DNA from 2 places in the Pseudoalteromonas sp. S2721 genome. Region 1 is predicted to be linked to the other one. Evidence: riboswitches for the same ligand, from Rfam matches in the RefSeq annotation. Region 1 holds a riboswitch; the other holds the start of a gene.
The links. A riboswitch is a leader RNA that binds a small molecule or an ion and turns the genes downstream of it on or off. The one in region 1 is predicted to bind lysine.
Positions count from the first base shown of each region.

Region 2: another riboswitch for lysine. It lies ahead of dapA (4-hydroxy-tetrahydrodipicolinate synthase); the one in region 1 lies ahead of lysC (lysine-sensitive aspartokinase 3).

Region 1 is NZ_PNCZ01000004.1:111,377-120,537, reverse strand. It holds gene CWC02_RS01065 (Mks condensin complex protein MksF) at 1-1,294, opposite strand, end outside; gene CWC02_RS01060 (condensin complex protein MksE) at 1,294-1,839, opposite strand; gene CWC02_RS01055 (MksB family condensin complex protein) at 1,842-3,116, opposite strand; gene nhaD (sodium:proton antiporter NhaD) at 3,265-4,515, shown strand; lysine riboswitch at 4,604-4,776, shown strand; gene lysC (lysine-sensitive aspartokinase 3) at 4,858-6,237, shown strand; gene CWC02_RS01040 (4'-phosphopantetheinyl transferase family protein) at 6,214-6,951, opposite strand; gene CWC02_RS01035 (sodium-dependent transporter) at 7,100-8,425, shown strand; gene CWC02_RS01030 (2-hydroxyacid dehydrogenase) at 8,530-9,161, opposite strand, start outside.
Region 2 is NZ_PNCZ01000024.1:48,831-57,991, forward strand. It holds gene CWC02_RS10095 (OmpA family protein) at 1-30, opposite strand, end outside; gene CWC02_RS10100 (OmpA family protein) at 480-1,541, opposite strand; gene CWC02_RS10105 (protein adenylyltransferase SelO) at 1,871-3,283, opposite strand; gene CWC02_RS10110 (DNA-3-methyladenine glycosylase I) at 3,292-3,987, opposite strand; lysine riboswitch at 4,171-4,367, shown strand; gene dapA (4-hydroxy-tetrahydrodipicolinate synthase) at 4,505-5,389, shown strand; gene CWC02_RS10120 (2,3,4,5-tetrahydropyridine-2,6-dicarboxylate N-succinyltransferase) at 5,404-6,144, shown strand; gene CWC02_RS10125 (PLP-dependent decarboxylase) at 6,144-7,349, shown strand; gene CWC02_RS10130 (succinylglutamate desuccinylase/aspartoacylase family protein) at 7,355-8,473, shown strand; gene CWC02_RS10135 (phospholipase A) at 8,660-9,161, shown strand, end outside.

The DNA of each region.
Region 1 (9,161 bases):
TGGTGGTGGCAAACGATAAGATATCTGGGTTCAGAATACGCGAAATCTCTTCAACTTCTTTCAAAGATAAATCTTCACGCATACGGGTGAATAAATTGAACTCGAGGTTCTTTAACTGCAGTTTTAAGCTCTTGATTTGCTTTTGTGTTTCGCTAATACGGTAATCAAGGGTGTGCAAGCTTTGCCCTTGAGCACTGCTTAATGAATGCGATAGCGATTCATAATCTTGTTTAAGCTGAGTAAGGCTGACTTTTAAAGTGGCTTTATTAACCAACTCAAACTCAGATTTAAGCGCACGATAGTCTAAAAACCATTGTTCAATTTGAGTTTGTTTACGCTCAATATCGCGCGATTGCTGGATATACAGCTGCTGCTTTTGTTCGAACTCGTGCTTTTCGTGTTCGATATCCTCAAGGGCAATATTTAGCTCAGTGAGTTGCTCTTGTTGATAGGTTTCAAAGTCAATCAGTGCTTGGTCAATTTTTGGCGCATAAGCAGCAAGCTTACCTTTTAAAACCGTTTGGTTTTCAAGCATAGATTCAAGAGCTGCAATTGGCTCTTGCATTGACTCAAGGGCTTTTAATTCACGTTTAGCGCGATTCACTTTATCAAATGAACGTCGCCAAACCTCATAAAAATCAACCCGTGAGTTTGACATATGGCGCTCAAATACACGTAGCATAAAGCGTTTAACATCACTGGCACCTAACTTATGCAAGTTAAGGATACGTCGGAAAATTTCTTTGTAAATCGCTGAATCTTGCACGTTATTGAGGGGGATCATCTTTAAGTTGATATCGCCATCAAATGGGGTTGCGCCGCCAGTGAGTAGGGCGTTTAGCTCTTGCGCTTTTAATTCAATTGGATTGAAACCTTGCTCTTTTAAGTGATTAAAAAGCTTGGTGAATTTTACAATGGTTTTGCCTTGCGTGTAGTGTTCAAGGTTCAACTTACCAGGGTAGCAAAAAAACTGATGCGCGTAACCGGCTATTTTACCTAGGCCGGCAACACCAATCACCACAGGGCCATTAGGCAGGTCAGCTTCGAGCAAAATATAGGATTGATCTGACGAAAAGTAGAATTTTCGGGTTTCGTCTAAATCATGGCCATCCCATTCTGTTAAACGTAAATCATTAATCAGTGGAAATTGCAGGGCATTAATTACCGAGCTTTTACCGGTATTATTCGGTGCACAAATAGAGCTACTTTTATCCAGCGGGATCACGCATTTTGCATAGCCAGCGGTATTTAAAAGCGCAAGTTTGCTGAGTCCGTATAGGCTTTGGCTTTGCATTATTCGTCATCTCCTAGGTAGGTTTCTTCGTTTACTTCCATCAATGCATCGATATAACGATAAATAGGTGCTTGCAGCATAAAGCCGTTTTCTACTTCGCGAGCTAGACCTAAACGCACCATACGTAGGTAAACGTCTTTGCGTAAATCTGAGCCTGAGAAGATTTCTAATTGATCAAACAAATGCTTGTTGATTTGCACTAAGGTTTGCATTAGTTCAAGGTCGTTTACTTCGTCAAACAAGGCACGCATTGGATCTTTACCGGTATTGGCATAGTGCTCAATCAAGATGTAGATAGTCAGTGCGATGGCACGCGAAATTTTACCCATATTTGGGGTGCTTTCGTCGCTACCAAAATAGTAAAAGCCACGGCTATCATGTTGTAGGTCATGGCCAAGGGCGTTAAATAACGCGCGATAAGCATCAATGTGTTGATCAAGCTCTTGCCACATCAGCGTGTCTTGTTCGCTAATGTGGTAGCCTGATGTGAGCTTTTTATTAATAGCTTGCAGATGCGTTAAATCATCTAAATTAATATCTGTCATGGTTATTGCTCTGTTGCTTTTTTATCGTCAGCAATCGATGAGTTAAATGGATAAAGAGAGAAGTGTTGCTGGGCAATTTTTATTTTTACTTTCTCTTGGCTTTGGCTGATTTCAAGGTCGCCATCGCTAATCAATTTTTGATACAAGAACAGCATTTCGTCAGCTTCTAAATCTGGGTAACTTTCATCTAAGAAACTAAGCAGCGGCTGAGCTTTTTTGCTGGCTTTTTTAAAGCGTTTTCTAAATTGTGTTTTAACGTCGTTGTAATCAGGAATATGTGGGCTTTGGTAGGCGGGCACATCATCATGTTCAGGTAGTTGATATTCATCGTGCTCAAAGTCAACTAAGCCTGCCATATAGGCCACAATATGACGTTGCTGACCAAGTGAAAAACGTTGCGCGTCTGAGACAAAGTTAGGCTGTACTGCACTTAACATGTTATCGACGCCATTTTTACGCACTAAACCAAGCACTTTAGCCGCTTGACGCGTAATTAGGTTGTTACGGCGTAACTCTTCACGCAGTGGCATCAACATATCGGCGCTTTTACGTAAACTTTCACGGCCAACTAAATGCATTTCTAGAATACGAGTACGTAATTGTTCAAGCATGCGTTTGTCTTGGTATGACTTACCAAGGCGGTCAATTTGCTCTATTTGCGCGCTAATTTGCGCTTCGATGGTATTAAAGCAAGCGTGGAAGTCACCTCGAATATCAACCATTTCAAGCATAGGCTCGATGTATTCATCGAACGCTTCAATTACAGCCTTATAGCGTTTTTGCAGTGATTGCACTGCGTTATCTGCTTTCGCTTGCTCAACAATATTTAAAATCGCGTTTTCGTTGTGGGCAAACAATTTCATTATTTTGCGTACCCGATCATCCATAATACGGCTGAAGCGGCGAAGCTCGTCGTAATCTTCAATTTCACCCGCTTTAGCAAGGCGATTACCAAGGCGAGCTAAATCATCAACAAGCACACTAATTTCTTGGGCAAGACCTAAGTGTTCTTCTTGTAGCAAGAAAGTCGCAAAATCGGCGATCGCACGGTTGATTTCTAATTGCGATGATTTTGCCAGTGGAATGATAATATCTTGATTCAATAAACGATTTGTTTCTTTATAAATGCGTTCATTTGACCATGAAGGTTGTTTTTGTTTTATCGCATTTTGTACGTCTTTTAAGCTGAAATCAGCCATCTTAAAACGTTTAAATAGCAGTTCTAACACCCCCCAATGTTCAGTAAGGGTATTTAATAACTTTTTAGCTGGGATCATAAAGCTCCAGTAAATTCAGACTTTGGTGTTGGCGATTAGTAGTAAATTATGTAATTGAGAATAGTTTTATGCTTTCTATGCTGCTAGAATCCGCGCCGAAACACTCGACTTACAATTTTTACATTATTATAAAGGTTGTTCAAACACCATGGTAACCCCACTTATCCTAACCCTGATAGCGGTGGCATTTTTGCTTATCGTTATAGAGGATATTATCCATGTAAACAAGGCCAAAACGACGCTTTTTTTTGGCACTTTATGCTGGATTATCTTATTTATCTCTCCAATTCATGGGCAAAGCCCAGAAACCATACAACATCAACTGGATCACAACATATTAGAAATCGCGACTTTGTGGCTATTCTTAATGGCTGCGATGACCTTTGTAGCGTATTTAAACTCTAAAGGCTTTATCCAGAATATTGTTCATAAAATTATGCCAAATCAAATCAGTGAACGAAAGCTGATGTTTCTGATTGGTGGTTTTGCGTTTTTATTTTCATCTATTTCAGACAACATAACGGCAACTTTAATCTCGCTTGCGGTGGTGATGTCACTTAAATTAGATCCTAAAAAATTAATAAAATATGCAACCTTAATTGTATTTAGTGTTAACTCGGGTGGGGTGTCGTTGATCACCGGTGATGTGACAACCTTGATGATTTTCTTAGACGAAAAAGTCACCATTGCTAATCTACTATTGTTAATTGCCCCTGCACTGACAAGTGTTGCACTGCTGGCGGCAATGTTGTCGGTGGGTATGTCGGGTAATGTTGTGTTTGAAAAACAAGCTGCCCGTCGTATCGAAAAAACAGATATTACCATTGCGGTTATCTTCTTCTCTACCATCATAGCCACGTTAACTTTAAGCGTACTTTACAGTGTACCACCGCTATTAACCTTTTTATTTGGTTTATCACTTATGTTTTTGGTTGCGCAATTTTTAATGCGCAAAAAAGACGTCAACAAAAAAATCATCGATTATATTCGTGAAATTGAATACGACACCTTATTGTTCTTCGTCGGTGTGTTATTACTCGTTGGTGCATTAAAAGAAGTGGGCATGCTTGCTAAATTTACTCACTTATATGAGTTGATGGCACCGGAATATGCCAACTACCTGATGGGGCTATTATCAGCGGCGGTAGATAACGTACCTCTAACTGCAGCACTTTTAAAAGCTGATATTGTGATGAGCCCTCAGCAATGGCTGTCGTTTACTTACGCAACTGGGGTCGGTGGCTCAATGCTTATAATCGGCTCTGCGGCAGGTATTATTGCCATGAGTAAGGTAAAAGCACTAACCTTTATGAGCTATCTTAAAATGTCGGTTTATTTATTAATTGCTTATACCGTTGGTTATTACGGTTCGCACTTAGCGGGCAGTTTAATTTCATAAAACAACTTGACAGCTAGACGTCTAAACGTTAACTTTCGAAGCCTGCTTTTAACAGCAGGCTTTGTTATTTTAACCAGGTGTTAACTTAACATTCAGAAGAGGTGCGATACTTAGGTAATTAATGTGAGGTGACGAACGCCGATGACCATTAATGAGGGAAGTACTCGCCGAGAAAATTAACCGGACGTCACGGTTATTTTTCGGTTTATGGGGCTGAATCCTCAAAACTGTCACCAAACTAGGTGGAGAGCTTCTGGCATGGACTACTCTTTATTTTCAAAGCACCCCCTTGCCGAGTTCTTCTTGAATTACTGTGGATAGTTTTCCACAAAAGGAGACGACATGAATACCCAATTAGCCGCCAACACAAAATCAGATTACGTTGTTGCAAAATTTGGTGGCACCAGTGTAGCTAACTTTGATGCTATGAGCCGCTGCGCTGAAATCATTTGTGCTGATAATCAAGTACGTATTGTTGCTGTGAGTGCCAGTGCAGGCGTGACCAATCATTTAGTTGCATTGTGTAAAGCTGATTTGAGTGCGGCTGAGCGTGACGAGCACATTACTGGTGTAGTCGCCATTCAAGAAGCAATCTTGGCAGAGCTGTCGCTTGATGCTGATTTAGCACATGGCTTTAATGAAACGCTTAAGGCTTTTCAAAAGCTAGCATCAGACGGGGCTAAGTCAGTAGCAGATCAAGATGAACTATTGAGCTTTGGCGAGCGTTTGTCATCGTATTTATTTACTCAAGTATTACGCGGTCAAGGTCTTGATGCGGTGCGTTTTGATGTACGTAAAGTGCTAAAAACAGATAGCCAATTTGCTAAAGCTACCCCAAATGTTGCAGCAACCGCTGCGGCTGCTAAAGAGCATTTAGTGCCGCTACTTGATGACCATGTTGTGGTAACCCAAGGTTTTATTGGTAGCAATGAACATAATCAAACGACCACTTTAGGCCGTGGTGGTTCAGATTACAGTGCTGCATTACTCGCTGAAGCAATTAACGCAAAAAGCGTGCATATTTGGACCGATGTTGTGGGTATTTTCAGTACTGATCCGCGTTTATGCGCTAAAGCAAGCCCAATTGCACGCTTAAGCTTTGATGAAGCGGCAGAAATGGCAACGTTTGGTGCGAAAGTACTGCACCCTGCAACCATTTTACCTGCAAGCCGTAGCCATATTAGTGTGTTTGTTGGTTCAAGCCGTGAACCACAGTTAGGTGGTACATGGATTGAAAAAGAAAAATCTCAGCAACCAGGTATTCGTGCCGTAACACAGCGTAAAAATCAAATTCTGTTAACGGTTAAAAGCCCAGAAATGCTCCTTGCGAGTGGTTTCTTAGCTCGTGTATTCACCATTTTAAGTGAGTTTAATATTTCGGTTGATTTGGTTACTACCTCAGAGATCAGTGTTGCAATCACTTTAGATAACGCACCAAATGCATCACGCCCTGAGCTTGATCAAGCTTGTTTAGATAAGCTTTCTGAGTTTTGTCATGTGTCGGTTGAGAATAACTTAACGCTGGTGGCTTTAATTGGTTCTGAAATTCAATTACGTCAGCAAGAAATGAACTTAATGCAGGTATTGAGTGATTTTAATATTCGTTTAATTTGCCACGGTGCAAGTAAACATAATCTGTGTTTCTTAGTTGAGCAAAGTGAGTCAGATGAAGTCGTGCAGGCTATTCACAGCCGACTATTAGAAAGCCAAGTCGCGGCGTAAGTCGTTAAAATTAATAAAAGAGCACTGCCAGTCAGTGCTTTTTTGTGCCACAACACTTATATCAAACCCTTCAATAGAGTTACTGCTCGCGCTGAAATTATGTTTGCTCAATTCTTCGAATACATTAGGAGCAAGTAGTTTCGCAATCGGCTGAGCACTTGCTTTTGCAAGCGCTTCTTTTAATGTCCAAATTCTAAAAAAGCACTGTGCCTGTTCATCGGGAGCGTCAAAACGGCTAATTAAGTCAACTTCATCTTGATGATAAAAATGCTTTGCGAGTTTGATAAAAGGGCGAGGTTTACTGCTTTGTTCAATATCAAAACCAAATAGCTGCTGTTCGGGGTTAAGGGCTGCGCCAATCAAGCCATTTGAATGTGATAAACAGGTCCACACAGGTTCTCTAACCGGGGTATGTAATTTTAGCTTGCTGTCTTTGTCATCAAACTGGCTCGATATTTCACTGAGCGCTAAATCATCATGAGGGTAAGCATGTTGATACAAATACTTTAACGTTAGGCGAGTCGCTAAGTACTCTTGCTTTGCACTAGGCACTTTGCGTTTTTCAAGCACACTTAACTCAAACTCACTAAGTAATTTATCAAGGGGTAAACTTGCAACATCAATACGTGCTGCATGCATTAGCATAATTTTTTTGGCCGTTGTTTGGCTTTGCTGCTCGATGATAAGAGTATTCGAAAAGTAGTGACTGCTCATGGTTTAACGTTTACACGAAGGCTCGTATTTAGTTTTGTTTATTTTTACAGCAGATGCACATTTATAGGCACGAACAAACGCAAATAGTTTACGCAGTTGACTGTAATTATGGTTTAATGAGGAAAAATAATAACAGATTTGTAGATGTATGGCACAAGTTCGTGACGGCTTTCAAAGCCGATTAGGTTTCGTTTTAGCAGCTTCTGGTGCGGCGGTAGGTTTAGGTAATATTTGGGGCTTTCCAACACAAGCGGCAAACCATGGCGGCGGTGCATTTTTACTAGTTTACTTCATTGTTATCTTCTTATTAGCGCTTCCAGCTCTTTATACTGAGCTGTATTTAGGCCACCAAGCGCAAGCGAATCCAGTAAAAGCATTATCTAATGCATGGCAAGACACAGCGCCTAAAGTGGGCGCTGCAGCAGGCTATATTGGCCTCTTTGGTGCGGTTGTGATGCTTAGCTTTTATTCGATAGTTGCAGGGTGGATGCTCGCTTATGCGCTTGAGCCAGTCGCAAGCTTCTTTGGTTTTACTGAGTTAAGTAACTTTTTACACAGTGACTCTATGGCACGTAATTTTGTGTTTACGCCACTGATGCTTATTCTTACAGCGAGTATTATTTTAAAAGGCGTTAAATCAGGTATCGAGACTTGGTCACGTCGCTTAATGCCATTATTGCTAGTGTTATTAGTGGCATTAATTGCTTATATCGCGACCCTAGATGGTGCGATGGATGGTTTTGCAGCCTATTTAGTGCCAGATTTTACTCAAATTCTTGATGCAAACTTAATTATTGCGGCAATGGGACAAGCGTTCTTTTCATTGTCTTTAGGTGTTGGTTGTATGATGGTTTACGGCTCTTATTTAAAACCAGATGCCAACCTACCTAAATTAACTGGCACTGTGGCATTGCTTGATACTGGTGTAGCCTTTTTAGCGGGTTTATTGATTATTCCGGCTATTTTTGTTGCTCAACATAACGGTGTAGAGGTATTTAGCGGTGGTAAATTGGTGGGTGAAGGGCAGTTAATTTTTGCGATTTTACCTGAACTGTTTAGCACAATGGGCCAAGTGGGTTTACTCGTTGGTTTATTATTTTTTGTATTAATGTCGATTGCCTCAGTGACGTCAACTATTTCATCGACCGAAATTCCAGTTGCATTTTTAGTTGAGAATCACAGTATTGAGCGCAAAAAAGCGACCTTATTTGTAACCCTAATCGTGTTTATTGCCTCATCACTGATTATCTTAAACTTTGACTGGTTATTTGGCTTAGTTATTATGGTGCTTACACAGTACCAATTACCTTTAATGGGGCTGTTCTATTTCATTACTGTTGGTTGGTTATGGCAGCGTGGTAATAAATTGCATCAAGTATCGAGCGGCCCTCATTATTGGTTTGCCCAGTACATTCGCTTTATCTGCCCGTTATTAATGACGGCGGTATTCGTGAACGTGGCGTTGTTGAAATAGAGGTTTGAGTTGCGAGTTACAAGTTTCTAGTTTCAAGGTGAAAGAAAAAAGTAAAAGGCGTGAGGTTTAAACTCACGCCTTTTTTAATTTAAGGTGCATTTGCCTTATATAACTTCGTTAGTTAATGGTAAGCCTTGGCTTATTTCATTGGCACTTTGTAATGTGGTACAGGCTATTTCGCTAAGTGCTTCTTGGGTGAAGAAGCCTTGGTGGCCTGTCACTAACACATTCGGAAAACTAATAAGGCGTGAAAAAATATCGTCTTGCATGATTTCTTCACGGTGATCTTTAAAGAATAACTCTGACTCTTGTTCGTACACATCTAGGCCTAGGTGTCCAAGCTTTTTAGACTTAAGCGCCTGAATACATGCTTGGCTATCAAGAAGTGCACCACGAGAGGTGTTAATCAGCATGACACCGTCTTTCATTTTCTCAAATGCGCTAGCATCAATTAAATGATGGGTGTGCTCGTTGAGCGGGCAGTGCAATGAGATGACATCACTTTGGGTGAGCAATGTGTCTAAATCGCACAGGGTATAAGGGCCTTCACCAGCCATTGGGTCGCAAACGAGTACCTTAGCTCCAAAGCCATTTAAAATATTAACCAGTGCTAAACCGATTTTGCCACAGCCAATGATCCCAATCGTTTTTTTAAACAGATTAAAACCAAGTAAACCGTTTAAATCAAAGTTACCTTCACGTACACGGTTAAAGGCTTTGTGGGTTTTTCGGTTGA
Region 2 (9,161 bases), on a different contig from region 1:
TAAAGCTATAGTTAGTGATTTTAGTTTCATGTTTCCTTCCCTTCCATTTAAGTAACTAAAGGCTGTGTAGCCTAAACTCTGTCAAGATAGATGATGAGTAATTAATCCAAACTTAATAAACTAAAACTACAATAAATTTGTTAATTTCAAAACACCACCTAAAAAAGTGACGTTTAGCACCGTCGAAATGCCATTGAATGGCATACCAAATTAACAGTGCTCAAAAAAACTCTAATTTACCTAGTGATAATTACACGAGATAACAATAAGAACATAGTACAATAATCACCCATTTGCTGCGATGATTCAAATCAATATAAGTGTACCTTATTTTTATACCATGCCGTATACCTTTAAGAGTATCGCGTTTATTAAAAAAGTAAATGCGTTTTTAAGGTATAAAAAAAGCTGAACCATAAAAATAGTTCAGCTTTAATCTCAAGATTATTAATAAATTACAATAAGCTAATAGTAATCTATTACTTACGCATAACCTTTACACGTTCAACCGTACTAATTTGTGCTTCAACACGACGATTTTCTGCATGCGCTTCAAGCGTATATGCTTTGTTCTTCAGGCGTTCTTCACCATAACCAACCGTAGAGATTCTATCTGATGAGATACCGTCTTTAACTAACTCTTCAGCTACATCTTTAGCACGTTTTTCAGAAAGCTTCATGTTGTAATCCGCATCACCAACTGCTGATGCATGACCTTCAAGAACAACTGATGTGCCTTCGTTTTCTTTCATAAATGCTGCAACATCAGCAATATCGCTGAAGTATTTATTTGGTACTTCTGCAACATCATGCGGGAAAGTAACTAGTAAAGTGATTGTTGCCTCTTTTTCTTCATAAAGAGTACAGCCCTTGCTATCTACCGCATCAGTCATTGGTGTATTTGCGCATTGGTCATCAGCGTCCATTACGCCATCGTTATCGCTATCTGTAGGTCCACTTACTACAGGAGCTGGCTCAACAGGAGCCGCAGAGCTGCTTTGATCACCAAAGATATAGCTTAAACCTAACTTAGCACCCACATCGGTATAACCACGATCAAGGCCTTGGTACAAAGAAGTTTCGGCATTGAAAGCAAAGTTATCTGTGAAGTAGTGTTGGTAGCCAGCACCAACGTTTGCAAACATTAAATCCTCATCAACAGCATCAAGGTTTTTCAAACCAAAAATACCGTAAAATGGGCCACCACCGAAGTGATATAAACCATCAATACCGTAGCGCTTACCACTTTCAGAACCGCTCATCGATGTGCCATCGTTTAGTTCAGCGGTCCAGTCAAAATCCATATCAGCATATTCTAAGCGAGCACTCCAGTAATCGCTAAAGCGATAACCCAGCTCTAAACCCCAGCCTGTTGAATCATCAACATCAAGGCCGCCTGGTGCGTAATCGCGAACATTTTCCCATGAATTATCATAGTAATCGCCAAATGCGCCGATATAAAAACCTTCTTTATCAGCAGCAAATGTTGAAGCACTAGTTGCAGCAAGTGCCAAAGCTATAGTCAGTGATTTCAGTTTCATTGTTTCCTTCCCATTTTCATAATAAAGCTCGTAAGAGCTCGTATTTTTTGAGTAATCAAAACTTTAACAATACAAAAAACGATTAGTTACTTTGCATTGACATTCAACTTATTAATTAATCCATAACTATTAAGGTACTAATAATAGCCTAGCCTAATTTCGTAGATAAGCGATTAAATGTATGACCAAACCAGCTTCGAATACCGTATGAGATCATCTTTTAAAGCAATAGATTAGCCTAAAATCTATAATACCACCGCCTATTAGAGCGCTCAATCAGCATACAGTTAAATTCAATAAATAGGAATTTTCCTAGTTAATTTAAATGACTAGGTCCCACAAAAAGTTTGATAATTTTTATCATAATCTTTTGGGGCCTGAAGCCATTCAAAGTGACGCTCATCGTAAACATATGGATCGTTAAATGCTTCTAAAAAGGCGTCTTTTAATGAACTTTCTCCCGATGCTTCGTATTCCGCTAGGATCATTTCAATAGTATGATTACGTGGAATGACTGCAGGATTAACAGCGCGCATAGTTTCATAACTTTTAGACGAAATCCTCACGTTCCACTTTTTATGCCACTCTTTTAAACTAGTTGGAATTGCGAAATCCGCAAGTAAAGATTCAGTCAGAGCATTGAAAGTATTAGTATAATCGAGCTGATGTTGCTTCATTAAACCTAGCAACTCTGAAACTAAAGCATGATCGCCTTCGTGCTGACCTGCTAATCCTAATTTCTGCTGCCACATAGTATTAAATGCATCATTAAATTTAGCTGCAAAGCCATTTACAACCGGTGAGAGTTGTTCGACGGCACTCTCTTGATCAGCAAATAACGGAATTAAGCTTTCAGCCAAGCGTGCAATATTCCAATTAGCAATATTCGGTTGATTTCCAAATGCATAACGCCCTTGATGGTCAATCGAACTAAATACCGTGTCTAGGTCAAACTGATTCATCATCGCACAAGGGCCATAGTCAATGGTTTCACCACTAATCAAGGTATTATCTGTGTTCATCACACCGTGTATAAAGCCAATTCGCATCCAACTGATAACCAGCTCTATTTGCTTATCGAGTACAGCAGTTAAAAACTCAATATAACGCTGCTCACCCGTACTGCTAATGTCTGGAAAATGACAATTAATTGCGTAATCAACGAGCTTCTCTAGCCCTTCTATATCACCTTGTGTAGCTAAGTATTGAAATGAACCAACACGGATGTGACTTTTAGCTAGGCGAGTAACAACTGCCCCCGGGCGTGGTGGCTGACGATATACCGTTTCGCCAGTTGTAACCACAGCTAAACAGCGCGTAGTTGCGATGCCAAGCGCATGAAGTGCCTCACTCATAATGTACTCTCGAACAGCTGGACCAATGGCACAGCGACCATCACCACCGCGCGAGAACACTGTTGCTCCAGCGCCTTTTAGCTGCAAGTCCCACAATGTGCCATCTTTATCTGCAATAGCACCAAGTAAATGCGCTCTACCATCACCAAGACGCGGTGAAAAATGACCAAATTGATGACCTGAGTAACCAAGAGCAACCGGCGCAACGTCGTTATCTATCGTTGAACCAGATAGCAATTTAGCTAAAAATTCGCTGTCGTGTTTAATTGCGAAATTATCAGCTAGCTTGTCATTAAATAGCAGTAATTGCGGCTCGGCAACAGCGCTCGGCATATCCTTGATAGCAAGTAGTTCACTAATATCTGTGTATCGAGTTTGCAGTTTCATAACTGTCCTTAACGTGTTGCGACACCCACACGATTATCGCCTACACCATAGGCCACTAGTTGGCTTAGTGCCTGCAGGCTGTAACCGCTTTGCTGTTGTAATTCGTTGAAAAAATCTTGCGCTGCTTGCAGTGACTTTTTAGTTTGTAAGCCGCCATCTATCAACTCATGGGCACGCAAATAGGCTTCTACATCCCGAGAAAGTAAAAAAGTATCTTTACCAAGCGCTCGTAAAGCGTATGGGCCAGTATTTCCCCCTAAACGCGCACCATGCTTTTTAAGATAAGCCCACAAACCAATAATATTGTCAGTAGGCCAATCTGCAATAAATTGGCTAAAGCTGCCATGCTTCTCAGCAACTTCGTGGATCATGTACGCATTTTCTGGGATCGTTTGTACTTTTTTAAAATTACGAACAATTCGCTCATCACTGGCTTTTTGCTCGAGCATATCTGGCGGCATCATCAACAATTTTTCTACACTGAAATCCCAAAACACATCACGAAAACCAGCCCATTTATTATTGATAACAGACCAATAAAAACCGCTTTGAAAGACTTTACGCGTGAACTCTTCTAACCATAAATCGTCATGCATTTTAGCAATATCAGCATCGTCGAGCGGGTTTGATAACAGTGCTTGCAGCATTTCTTCACTGCCCTTTCGAGATACGGCTCGTTGATAAATATCGTTAAATTTTTCCATCATTTTTCCAATTGATTTGGTTAGCGCTAAGTGTACGTAAAAACACGGTTATACGTAACCATGTTGCAAATTCGGTCACTAAAAAACAAATTCCTCGCCTTGACACCTAGACGGCTAAAATGCTTTAATCGCTGCAAATACCCTATTTAAGTATGTTGGCTTTAACCTTTAAAGCGAGCATAAAGGGCTGGAAGAGGTGCGTTATTCAGGTAGCGTATGGGAAGAGCACAGACTCTGTTGATCATACGTGAGGGGAATTAACGCCGAGAAGTAACACCGTTTGTGAGGTGCTTATTTCGGGCGACTGGGCTGAATCCCAGCGACTGTCACCAACAATAGCAAAGTGCTATTGATTAGTTTGGTGGAGAGCTTCTGGTCTTAGTATAATAAGGCCGTCGCGTCTTTATTATTTTAAGCCCATTCGCTCTTCGAATTATACCTTGTTCGAACGACGACATGCGGCTCCATTCAAATGTTCCCGCATAAACTCTTCGAATACCTTATAAGTTCGTGAGAGATGATCAACAATTTTGATTTAAACGACTATCCATTATGGACAGCGCTTGTCACGCCATTTTCTGAATCTGGCGAGGTCGATTACACGGCCCTTGAACAACTGGTCGCAGAGCAACAAGATGCAAATAACGGCATTTTATTGCTTGGCAGTACCGGTGAAGGACTGGCGCTTTCACTCAAAGAGCAACAAGCCATCGTTGAGCATGTTTGCCAATTAGCACCGAGTGTACCACTCATGGTTGCTGTGGGCGGCATGAACCTCAAACAACAAGTTGCTTGGGTTGAATACTGCAACCAACTACCTATTCATGGCTATCTATTGGGTTCACCTCTGTATGCAAAACCTGGGGTTGTTGGCCAAACGCATTGGTTTGAAAGCCTACTAAACGCAAGTAACCACCCTTGTATGCTGTATAACGTACCTGGACGCAGTGCAGTTGAGATTTCACCGCAGGTGATCAAAAACCTTGCTGACCACAAAAATCTTTGGGCTTTAAAAGAAGCCAGTGGCGACATTAGCAAATTTGAAGGCTTTAGAACGGCATCGCCAACACTGGCCATATTTAGTGGCGATGATGCTCTTATGCCGTATTTTGCTCAAGCTGGAGCAAAAGGTTTAGTTTCGGTTGCCGCGAATGCTTGGCCGAGTCAAACCCATGAGTTTGTTAAACGCAGTTTAAGTGGTCAATACCCAAATCTATTCACCGATTGGTCGCAAGCGATTCAAAGTTTATTCGCTGTGGCAAATCCAATCCCCGTAAAAGTACTGATGCACCTGCAAGGTAAAATAAATACCCCGCATTTACGTCCGCCGCTTACGCATTTAGAGCTTGAGCAAACAGACAGCATCACCCACGCAAACAACACAATTTTATCTTGGAACTAAAAACAGGTTTTATCATGAGCTGGTTAGAATTATTAAACAACTTAGAATCAGGCGCAGTTCGCGCGGCAACACAAGACGAGAACGGCAACTGGCACGCCAATGTTGAAGTTAAACAAGGCATTTTAGAAGCCTTTAAAAATGGCACAAACACTGAGTTCCCGGGTGGTTTTGTTGATAAGCACAACTTAGCTCCACAAGGCTTTGCAGCCGATGCTGGCGTGCGTATGGTACCAGGTGGTAGCAGTGTTCGTCGTGGCGCACACGTTGCTAAAGGCACCATTATCATGCCACCAGCATATGTAAATATTGGCGCGTTCATCGACGAAGGCACGATGGTCGACAGCCACGCATTAGTGGGTTCATGCGCACAAGTGGGTAAAAATGTTCATCTAAGTGCAGCAGTACAATTAGGTGGTGTGCTTGAGCCAATTGGTGCCAGCCCTGTGGTTATTGAAGATGACGCATTCATCGGTGCAGGCTGCGTTATTGTTGAAGGTGTGGTTGTGAAAAAAGGTGCTGTACTTGCGCCGGGTGTACGTTTATCGGCAACCATTCCTGTTTACGATTGCGTTAATGAGCGCCAGCTAGACAAAGGTGAAGCCATCCCAGAAAACGCGATTGTGATCCCAGGCTCTCGCCCAGCTTCAAATGCATGGGCTCGTGAACAAGGTCTTAGCATGTCGTGTGCATTGATCGTGAAATACCGTGATGAACAAAGCGATGCATCATTACTGTTAGAAGAGGTTTTACGTTAATGAGCTTTTTGAGCACGCATATCAAGCAAGCGGTTGAGCAAGTTTCAGCGCATCTTGATACGCCATTTTTTATCTATGATTTAGATAAATTAACTGCACATTTAAATCAACTGACTGCGCAAACCGATGTGAAACTTTGGTATGCCGTTAAGGCCAACCCGTTGTCTCGCATTATTCAATGTTTAGACAGCGCAGGATTTAACTTTGATGTTGCAAGTAAAGGTGAACTTGAGCAAGTACTTGCCCAAGGCATCGATAGCGAGCGCGTGCTCAACACTGGGCCTGCAAAGAGCCCTAAACAAATTTCACATTTTATTGCTCGCGGCGTACGTACTTTTGTCGCCGAGAGCATTAACCAAGTGCGCTGGTTAAACGAACAAGCAACAAAAGCAAATTGTCAGCTGCAAGTTCTATTGCGTGTTCAACTTCGTTGGCCAGACAGCGAAAAGAATCCACTTGGCGGCGATAGTCTTACTCCTTTTGGTTTGGGCTGCGATGAGTGGCAAGCACTCACTGCAAGTGATTACCCTGCTCTTAGCTTTGATGGTCTGCATATTTTCCAATGGGGCAATATGCTGAGCACTGACAAGCTCGCCGAGCTATGGCGCGCGATGATTGCGCCACTGCAACAGCTAGCACGCTCATTAAACATTAACCTTAATATTCTCGACTTAGGGGGTGGCTTAGGCATTCCTTATACTCAAGATGCTAACCGACTCGATTGGTCTGCACTTATTGAGACTTTGGCTAGCATTAAAGCAGATGCCGGTGTCAAAGAGCTTTGGATGGAACTTGGCCGCTATGCGGTGGGCGAATGCGGCCATTACGCAACGCCAGTGGTTGAGCGTAAAGTAAATTACAATCAACAGCAGGTGATTTTATCAGGCGGTATTAACCATTTACTTCGCCCAGCTGTGACAAGCCAAGATTTCCCTGCGGCCTTACTTCGCGAATCGACGGCTGAGCCTGCGGCAATGACTTTATACGGCCCGCTTTGCACCGCCCTTGATTGCTTAGGTGAGCACCAATTAGCGAGCGATTTAAATGAGCAAGACTGGTTGGTATTCAGCCAATGTGGCGCGTATGGCTTTACCGAAAGTATGCCGTACTTTTTATGCCACGAATTAGCCGCTGAATACATCCTTGAACAAGGCAATATTGAGTGCATTCGTAGCGCTGAAGATGCCAGCTATTATTTAAGGTAATCGCCATGAGTAAAGAATTAATCAGCCAAGAGAATATTGTGGTTGGCGAGATTGCCAACGGCCTACCTCTGACAATCCCAGTGTATCGCTTAAAAGGGGATGGCACAGGCCCAAACGTGTATATACAAGCCAATATGCACGGCGCTGAAGTACAAGGTAATGCAGTAATTTATCAATTGCTTGAGCAGCTAAAATCACTCAAGCTGCGTGGCGATATTACCCTAGTGCCTTATGCCAACCCTATTGGTTGCAATCAAAAATCAGGTGAGTTTACTTTAGGTCGCTTCGATCCAATTACGGGCACCAACTGGAACCGCATGTACCGCTTTAATAAAGCATTACCGTCACAGGTTGCTGAACAGCATAAAGACTGTGATGATGCGACCCTTAAAGCGGCGTTTAAACAGGCACTCGTTGCTGACATCGATAGTCAATTAACGGGCCCTGATTACAGCCTAACAACGGGTAAGCGTATTGCCCTTAACTTGCAAAAGCTTGCCCATCAGGCAGATATTGTTTTAGACCTTCACACTGGGCCTATCTCAAGTCAGCACTTATATTGCCCTGAATACGCCAAAGACAGCGCGAGCTACTTCAACATCGAACATGTGTTATTGATCCCAAGTGATTTTGATGGCGCGATGGATGAAGCGAGTTTCTGTCCATGGTGGTCACTGTCTGAAGAGCTTGGCAAACAAGGCCGTGAATTTGCTGTTCAAGTAGAAGCATTCACCGTTGAGCTAGGTAGCCAAGAAAAAATCGATTTAAGTGCGGCACTTGAAGATGCAAATAGCATTTTAAGTTACCTCAATCAAAAAGAGGTATTAGTTGATGCTGCGTATCATCCAAAAGCGATGACACGCTATGCCTGCATGCTTGAAGATTATGTAGCTTACTATGCCCCTATGGGTGGCATGGTTGAATACCTTGCCCCACTGGGCGGCCATATTAAAGCTGGTGAGCCTATCGCCCATGTTTTAAGAATGGAGCGCTACCTTTCTGAGCAGCCGCTACAAACATTAAGTTTTGATAAAGACGCCATTGCTATTTTGCATTTTGCTTCAGCAAGCGTGAATCAAGGTACCGAACTTTATAAGTTTTTTACCAACGTATTTGAGCTATAAGCCCATCCCTTCTCATTGCGTGAGAGTCAACGGCTTATGCTCTTAGGCCGTTACAGCAGGGCTCCAAGCTTAGCTTGGGGCTCTCTATTTACCTAAAATTTCAACAATTCAGTACAAGTTCACGGTTACTTATGTAAAAATCGTTATAATTATACCTACTTACAAGTCTACTGAAAGGGAACTGCAATGGGATGGCGCATTTGGCTGGCAGCCGCTGGCTTATTTTCTGTACCTGTATTTGCTCAAACTGAACAACCACAAACTAACGAACAAGATGATGCTCTAGAACTCGTAAAGCAGTGTATTTTGAACGAAGCTATTGGCGGTGACGGCAAGCAAACACTCGAAGAACTTCGTAAAAAGTGCTCTGATTTAGATGAAAGCAAAAAGCTCACCGCTTTAGACAAACGTAAAGCGCGTGAAGAAGTGAGCAAGAAAAACCGTAATGTGATCACCCCACATAAGCGTAACTATATTTTACCGCTTTCTTACGTATCTAATCCGAATGAGCGCCCTTTTGACGGCCTAAAAGACCTTGCTGAGCAAACTGATGGCGAGCCACTTGATAACCTGGAAGTAAAATATCAACTATCAATTAAAGTGCCAATCTTCGAAGACTTCTCTGATAAAGATCAGGGCGTATTTTTTGCATTTACCATGCAATCGTTTTGGCAATTTTACAATAAAG